DNA from 2 places in the Mycobacterium pseudokansasii genome. Region 1 is predicted to be linked to the other one. Evidence: riboswitches for the same ligand, from Rfam matches in the RefSeq annotation. Region 1 holds a riboswitch; the other holds the start of a gene.
The links. Region 1 has a riboswitch for cobalamin ahead of metE (5-methyltetrahydropteroyltriglutamate--homocysteine S-methyltransferase). Riboswitches for the same ligand answer to the same signal wherever they lie in the genome.

Region 1 (4,194 bases):
GTAGGTGATCCAGTCGACTGTCATCGGGCACGACCGGGCCACGTCGCCGTAGAGGATCGGCGGGCGCACGCAGCGGCTGCCGTAGGACTGCACCCAGCCGTTCTGGGTGGCGAAGAACCCCTCCAGCTGCTCGGCGAAGTACTGCACCATGTCGTTGCGCTCCGGCTCACCGTGCACCAGCACATCCAGCCCGAGTTGCTCCTGCAAGGTGATGACGTCGGCGATCTCGGCCTTCATCCGGCGGACATACTCGGCCTCGTCGATCTCACCGGATCGAAAAGCTGCGCGCGCCTTGCGAATCGCCGAGGTCTGCGGGTAGGAGCCGATCGTGGTGGTCGGCAGCACCGGCAGGTGCAGACGCGCGTCCTGGCTGACCCGACGGAGGGTCGCCTCGCCCCTGCGGGCACCGGAGGCGACGATCGAGTCGATGCGGGCCCGGACCTGTCCGTTGTGCAGGCGCGGGTCCCGCTTCCGAGACGCCACCGCCGCATTGGACGCCGCGATCTCCTGGGCGACCGCGTCACGCCCGTCGCGCAGGGCTCGCGCGAGCACGACGACCTCGCGCACCTTCTCCGCGCCGAACGCCAGCCAGCTGCGCAAGTTGTCGTCCAACTCGGTTTCCGGCTCCAGCGAATACGGCACGTGCATGGTGGAGCACGACGTCGAGACCGCAACCGTGGCCGCCGAACCCAGCAGGGTCGCCAGCCGGCTCAGCGCCGCTTCCAGGTCGGTGCGCCAGACGTTGCGCCCGTCGACGATGCCGGCCACCAGCGTCTTGCCGGCCAGCTCGGGCACCCCGGCGACAGCGGTGCGCGCACCGGCCACCAGGTCGACACCGATGGCTTCCACCGGAGTGCGGGCCAGCGCCGGCAGCGCGGCGCCGGGATCGCCGAAATAGGTGGCGACGTGGATGGCCGGCCGGTCGCTCAGCGACCCCAGCGCCGTGTACATCCGCTCGGCCAGCGCCGGCGCGTCGGGACAGATATCGGTCACCAGCGCGGGTTCGTCGAGTTGTACCCACTGGGCACCCTCGCCGGCCAGCAGCGACAGCAGTTCGGCGTAGATCGGAACCAGCTCCTGGAGCCGTTCGATCGGCGGGGCGGCACCGTCGACGGCCTTGCTCAGCAACAGGAAGGTGACCGGCCCGATGATCACCGGACGTGCCGGAAGCCCGAGCTGGTGCGCCTCTTTCAGCTCGCCGAGCACCTTGTCGGGGTTCAGCGTGAACGTGCTCGACGGCCCGATCTCGGGCACCAGGTAGTGGTAGTTGGTGTCGAACCACTTGGTCATCTCCAACGGTGCGACGTCGGCGTTGCCGCGCGCGGCGGCGAAGTAGCGGTCCAGCTCGTCGGGGATAGTGCTCACCCGGGCCGGCAGCGCACCGAGCAGCACCGCGGTGTCCAGCATCTGGTCGTAGTAGGAGAAGGTGTTGATCGGCACCGAGTCCAGGCCGGCGGCGGCCAGGCCGGTCCAGGTGTCGCGGCGCAAGGTGGCGGCTATGGACTCCAACTCGGATCGGCTGGTGCGTCCGGCCCAGTAGCCCTCGGTCGCTCGCTTGAGCTCACGGCGCGGGCCGATGCGGGGGGACCCGGTGATGGTTGCGGTGAACTTCTGAAAATTACGTGCGGTCACGACGTGTCCTTTACTCGACGGTGTGGTCACCGCCCGCGGACGCTCAGCCGAAGCCGGTTGCGGCGCAACACCGTAACCGGTACCGCCAAACGCCCACTCCACGAGGCGATGACCCGCCGGACGCGGCGCGTCCGGCACGGCTGGCAGGTCTTCGGACTCGCAGGCGCGCACCTGTGTGGTGCTCCTAGTGGCCGTCGCTTCCCAGTCGTGCGACCAGTGCTGTTGACGGCGGTCGTTCCTGCATACCGCTGCGGGACAGTTCCGGATTCTCACCGGATTCCCTCTCGCAAGGCATCGCTAACATGTCTCGCTCGGTGCCGGCGCCGCGGGATGCGACGACGGCAGACCAGCTGCGTGGTCCAGGTTACGCTGCGGGCCGGCCCGATGGATCAGCTGCCAGGGCTGCAGCACTAGGGCATCGGGACGCGGCCCATGATCAGGTCGAGGATCGGTTTGCCCGGCGGGTAGGCGCCGGTGAGCGACGCCATGGTGTGTCCGTAGTCCACCAGCAACGTGATGCCGCTGATCCCGAAGGCGGCCGCGCTGTTGAGGAACACCATGACGTCACCCATCTGCTCCGGGGTGTGCACCTTGGAGCCGGTTTCGTCGCGGTAGTCCTGCGCGTAGCTGAGCCACAGATCCGCGTTGGCCTGGGCCAACGGGGTGTCGGTGGGCCCGGGGCAGATGGCGTTGATCCGTATTCCCTTCTTCAGCAGGGGATAGGCCTGCGTCGCCACATAGGCGTTGATGGCCTTCTTGCTGAAGCCGTAGTGGATGATGCCCTCGGCCTCGTGCGCGGCAACCCAGTCCTGGGCCGCCGCGTAGTCGGGCGTGGCCAGGAACTCCTGCAGCCGCGGCAGGTCGTTTTCCCAGCCCATGCCGGCGACCGAGGAGATGAAACAGATCGCCGAGCCGGACGGCAGCTGGTCGTTGTCCAGCAGCCGCTGGATCAGATGGCGATGGCCGATGAAGTTGATCTTCATCAGCTCCGGGCCTTCGGCGACCCCCGCTGCGGAGAACACCGCGTGGACCGGTCCACCGAGTTGCCCGATCGCCGAGTCGATGGATGCGGGATCTCGCAGGTCGACCTGCAGTGACTGGGCGACGTCAAAGTTCACCGGCGCGTAGTCCATGACGATGGCGTCGGCCCCGAGTTCGGTTGCCGCCTGGGCCGCCGCGGCGCCCATGCCCGTCGCGCCGCCGACCACCAACGCCCGCTTGCCGTCGTAGCGCAGCCGATCCAGAACAGTCATGGAGATCCCTTCCCCGCGGGCCCTACGTACTCGCCGTTTACCTGCCCCACTCTAGGGAGAACATATTTTTGGTTCAATACTTTCAATACCGCGGACGCAACTCGCGTCACGGCTCGCCGCGTACCGCGGCGCCGCGTAACACCGTGTCACGAGCATGAATCAGCGCGGCACGCGGGCCGACGGCGCGAAGGATGTTCTCCGGTATCCACTGCAGGGCGATGACCGATCTCGCCAGCATCGCCAGGGACGGGGTCTCGATCCGTATCTCGTCTGAGCGGAACCCTTCGGAGAGTAGCGATTTCAGCTGACGCAGCCGGGTGGCATACAGCCACCCCGGGTTGGGGGTATTGGGCGGCGATTGCCGCATCCAGGCGAGCTGTATCCGGAATTCATCGGAAAACTGATCCAGCGCATTGATATTGATCCAGCTCAGCGCGTCCAGCTTTTCGATCGGCGTGGCATCCGAGCGCAGCACGCTGACCCAGCCGGCCTCGACCTTCTGGCCGAAGGAGCGCATGATCGACGCCAGGAGTTCGTCCTTGGATCCGATCACCCGATAGACCGTGCCAGTGCCCATACCGGCCGCAGAAGCGATGTCCCTGATGGTCGTGACTTCATATCCCCTGCGCCCGAACTCGGTTCGGGCTGCCGCACGGACACGGGCCGCCTTGTCGCCGGGGTCGGCGTCCTTGTCGTCGGTCCAGGTCGCGATGGCGTCGTTGGCCGCCGCCAACGCGCTCGATCCGTCCAGCTCCGGATCTCCTGGAACCCGGGTTGCCAAGCCGTGCAAAATGATTCGGCACATCAGCCGGGCGACCTGGTCGGCTGAGGCGTGGTGACGGATGACGTCGAGTCCCACCTGCAGCATGGTCTGGCAGATGCGGTCGGCCAACGTCGGAAGATCCATTTCCGGTTTGATGTAGCCGCTCCACCTGGCGGCGCGCAGCGTCTGCAACATCGCCTCGTGCAGCGCCGCGGGCCGCTGCTGGGTGAGCTTCATCAGTTCGGGATCCGCACTCGGTCCCTCGTAGAACGACATCTGCAGGGCTGCCCGATGGGCAACGGCACAGTTGGCGATCGCCGATCCCAACTCGGTGATCTTCTCGACCACCGGCCGGGAGTCCGGCTCATCCAACTGCTGCTGTGCGGTTAGGCCGACGCGATTCAGATCGGATTGATAGCGGCGGATCAGTTCGATCAGGATCGCTTCTTTGGACTCGAAATGGTGGTAGAGGCTGCCCGGCAGAATGCCTGCCGCATCGGCGATTTCCTGCAGCGATGTGCGCAATCCCGACGACGCGATCAACGA
Region 2 (4,194 bases), 3.6 Mb from region 1:
CCGCATCGCGTCATCGTAAGCACCTCGTTCGTGCGCAACCGGTGGCCGCCCGGGCGGCTGGTGTGCTGCTGGACTTGGTAGCCGACCGCGCGTCCGGCGCCCCTCGGTGGCTGCACCATTACGCGGTCTTCGGGAGCCTCGCAACAACGACGGTCACGCTGTCCCGCCGTGGCACGACAGTGTCGTTCACTCCGAAGGTGAGTCGTGGGGTAGCGCCTGGTCGAAGCCCCACGTGCCCGGCAATATTGGCGCGCGTGGGCTGCTCGGGAATGTTTCGGTGGATAGCGTGATCAATCCTGCGGCCGGTCTGGAACCGGCCGGTTGCGTGGTCCCGGCGAACCCCAGGGTTCCTGCTCCCTGGTCTGGTGCCGCCAGGGTCGTCGGCCCGCTCGGGTCGTGCTCGGCCGCCACGGTGATGGGCTCCAGATCCAGGTATTCATAACCGCGGCCGAGCTGTTTGACTTTCACCCGTCGACGCCACTGCCGTCGAGGTTTTTCCTGAGGTGTCGCCGCGACCGCTGGGGCCTCGGCACCCTCGGGTTGTGGTGCCGCCTTTCGGGAGCGGGTGCCCGTGGGCCTCTTGGCATCCGCGCTCAGGCCACCGACCAGGTAGCCGAAGTTGTCCATCCCGACACCCAGCCCCGTGTTGCTCACCGGCGGCGCTGCGGCAGCCGGCGGCGGCGGTCCGGGCGGGGGCGCCTGGACGCTCGCCTCCACGGGCGGCTGAATCGGGGTCGTGGTGGAGGTCGGGGCGCTGGCGCCAAGTGCCGCAAGGGGCGGCACGGTCGGTGTGACGGGCGGGGGCGCTGGCGGCACGGCCGCCACTGCCACCAGCCCTTTGACACCGATCGGTGCCAGCACAGCGCCGGCAGCCATGGGTACCAATGGGGCAGTCAGCAGCGGCACCACGACGCTGAGTAGCACCGCAGTCTGCTCCAACAGCGTCTTAAGCAGCGCAATCGTGTCGGTGATGATCGTGCCGATGGCTTCGACACCGGTGAACAAAATAGTGAACCCGATCGTCACCGGGTTACCGGTAGCGAAGGCCGCGGCGAGATCTGCCCCGATAAAGGTGAAGGTTTGCGACAACAGTGCCACGTACGTGCCGATATCCATCGGGTAGCCAAGTGCGAACGCGATGTTCAGCGGGCTCAGATAGGTAAGCGGGTTGCCAAGAATGACCAGGTAAGGGTCGATCCCGGCAAACATCGTCTGGAAGAACGGCAGGTTCGCCAGCCAATCGACAAACGGTTGTACGACGTTGTTGTAGAAGTCGGTATACATCTGCCACAACCATTGCTGGAACTGGCGCAGCGGGTCCGAACTCGATATTCCGGCCTCGGCGGCCCTAACCAGCTCCGCGTCCGTTTTCATGATCGGCGGCGCCGGCGGGGACTGCGGTGAGGCGACAACAGCCGCAGTCGAGACCGCGTGATAGGTGCCCATTACGACGGCGGCCTGTACCCACATCCGCACGTAGTCGGCCTCGTTGAGCGCGATCGAGATCGTGTTGATGCCAAAGAAATTCGTCGCCGTCAATACTGCGTGCGCGGCATGGTTGGCGGCCAACTCAGCCAAAGTTGGCATCGCGGCCACGGCGGCGGTGTATGCGGTAGCCGCGGTTTGTTGGTGAGCGGCCAATGCGGCGCTGTCGGCGCTGGCCTGCGTGAGCCAAGCAAGATAAGGAGCATGGGCGGCCGCGTATTCCGCGCCGCTTGGGCCTTCCCAGCTATCCGCCTGCGCCCCGGCCACCAGCGCGGCCAGCTCGTCGGCCGTCTCGGCGTAGGCATTGCTCAACGACTCCCATGCGGCCGCCGACGCCAGCAACGGGCCCGGGCCGGGGCCGCTGCTCAGCAGCGCCGAATGCACCTCCGGGGGTGCGGCCATCCAGATGGGGGCGCTCATCAACAGCCGCCCGCGGGTGGATGCACCGACCGGCTGGTCGGCACGTGCACAGCAGGGCCGCGGTCCGCCTCACCGACGGTGAGCGGGCGGCGGCGTCGGCTCCTCGACGCCCCCGCCTGCCGCGACCTCATGGCATAGGTCATGACGGTTCGCTCTCTCCGGGGTACACCGCCCCAGGTTCGCAGGGCACGATGACGCGAGTCTCCTGGCTCTCGGATCGCCGCTCGCCTCGCCTTCCAGCACGTGGCCGTGGCCGATGAGGGTCGCTCCCCGATTACAGTGGCGGGACCGCGCCGGCTTCGCACCGGCTTCCTGCATTCGTCATCGCCTTACCCGCAACATCATCGCACCCGGACAACACCGTCGCCATCCCGACCTGTCACCTGGGTTTGCCGGTGAGGGGCTACGGAAGCGCGGCGAGAGTGCGCACTACATCCGGTGACGACGAAGATGCCCCCCGGATTTCCCTTGGTGTCGACGACGTATCGGGACCGCCACGTCTTCCATGGCGCCGCCCTGCAGCCATGCGAGCTGACGCCCGAGCAGAACTCCGAGCTGACGCCCGAGCAGAACTCCTAGGCCACGTACTCCACCGCGCCGTCGTCGAGCACCACCCGCGACTCGGAGCCATCCGCACCAGACGCCTCGGTGCGATACACCGCGCGGCCCGGCTCGGTGCGCCAGATCAGCGTGGTCAGCGTCTCGCCGGGGAACACCGGCGAGGTGAACCGCGCCGCGATCGACGTGATGTTGGCGGCCACGCCGCCGCCGAGTTCGGCGACCAGCGCGCGTCCGGACACGCCGTAGGTGCACAGCCCGTGCAGGATCGGCTTGGGAAAGCCGGCCAGCTCCTTGGCGAACCAGGGGTCGCTGTGCAACGGGTTGCGGTCGCCGGAGAGCCGGTAGATCAGCGCTTGATCCTCACGCGTGGGCAGGGCGACCCGGGCGTCGGGCTCGCGGTCGGGGAATTCCGGGGCGGGAGGCCGCTGACCCGGCTCCCCCCCGAAGCCGCCCTCGCCGCGGATCACCAGGGTGGTCAGCGTTTCGGCGACCAGCGCGCCGCTGTCCGGGTCGCTGCCGCGCCCGCGCAACATGATGATGGCGTTCTTGCCTTCGCCTTTGTCCTGGATGTCGGCGACTTCGGAGACCACCGACAACTTTCCGGCCGGCGGCAGCGGCGCATGCAGCCGCACGGTTTGCGAGCCGTGTAACAGCCTGGCCCAGTTGAACTTTCCCACCTTGCCGGCCGCCCCGAACGCCGGACAGCAGATCACCGCATAGGTCGGCAGCACCTGCTGGGCAAGGCCGTGGCTGTTCTCCGTCGTGAACGACAGGTCCTCGGTCCCGGCACCCACCCCGAGCGCATACAGCAACGTTTCACGGTCGGTCCAGTCGAACAACATCGGCTCGGTCACCGCACCGACGGCGCCGGGGTCAATGGCCATGCGAGTCTCCTCTCGATTCCAAATCGAAGCTTTTTCTGCAGTCAACCATCGCAAACCCTTCCCAGCGACGGCATCGGCAGGGCAGGCTATCGCCATGGCCAAGCGCACCATGATCTGGAAGATGACCTGGAGAACCGCCAACGTCCTAGCTGTGCTCGCCTCGGTCATGATCATCGGCGCCTGCGGCGGCGGCGGCACGCAGGCCCGCAACATCACCGTGACCTTCATCCGCAACGCCCAATCGCAGGCCAACGCCGACGGAGTGATCAACACCGAGGTGCCCGGCACCGGGCTCACCGCTGACGGTAAGGGGCAAGCCCAGCAGCTCGCCCATCAAGTCGCGCACAACGAATTCGACAGCATCTACTCCTCGCCGATGGCCGAAGCCCAGCAGACCGCCGCACCGTTGGCAAACGAACTGGGCAAGCAAGTCGAGATCATTACCGATCTGCAGTCCATCAATGCCGGCTGGTACAACGGCGAACCCGAATCAAGGGCCAACTCGACGTATCTGCTGGCGCCTATGGGTTGGCTCAATGGCGATGCCACGAACTGCATCCCGGGGTCGATCACCGGCGACCAATTCAACAGCCAGTTCAGCAGCGCCGTCCGCAAGATCTACGACAGCGGCCACAACAAGCCGGTGGTGTTCTCCCAGGGCACGGCGATCATGGTGTGGACGCTGATGAACGTGAAGAACCCCAAGCTCAACCTGTTGAACAATCATCCACTGCCCAACATCGGTCGTGTCGTCGTCACCGGCAACCCGATCGACGGCTGGAAGCTGGTGGACTGGGACGGCATCCGCAACTTCACCTGACCGGTTGACGGGTGCGGCCACCAG

Region 2: linked by a shared signal. The riboswitch ahead of EET10_RS05680 (PPE family protein) and the one ahead of metE (5-methyltetrahydropteroyltriglutamate--homocysteine S-methyltransferase) in region 1 are both predicted to bind cobalamin.

What each region holds. Positions count from the first base shown of each region.
Region 1 covers NZ_UPHU01000001.1:4,804,418-4,808,611, reverse strand. Annotated here, with positions in the region: gene metE (5-methyltetrahydropteroyltriglutamate--homocysteine S-methyltransferase) at 1-1,632, opposite strand, end outside; cobalamin riboswitch at 1,758-1,969, opposite strand; gene EET10_RS21515 (SDR family oxidoreductase) at 2,043-2,885, opposite strand; gene EET10_RS21510 (TetR/AcrR family transcriptional regulator) at 2,992-4,194, opposite strand, start outside.
Region 2 covers NZ_UPHU01000001.1:1,216,778-1,220,971, reverse strand. Annotated here, with positions in the region: gene EET10_RS05685 (bifunctional adenosylcobinamide kinase/adenosylcobinamide-phosphate guanylyltransferase) at 1-6, opposite strand, end outside; gene EET10_RS05680 (PPE family protein) at 187-1,905, opposite strand; cobalamin riboswitch at 2,084-2,264, opposite strand; gene EET10_RS29475 (hypothetical protein) at 2,344-2,484, shown strand; gene EET10_RS05675 (MaoC family dehydratase) at 2,481-3,350, opposite strand; gene EET10_RS05670 (histidine phosphatase family protein) at 3,445-4,170, shown strand.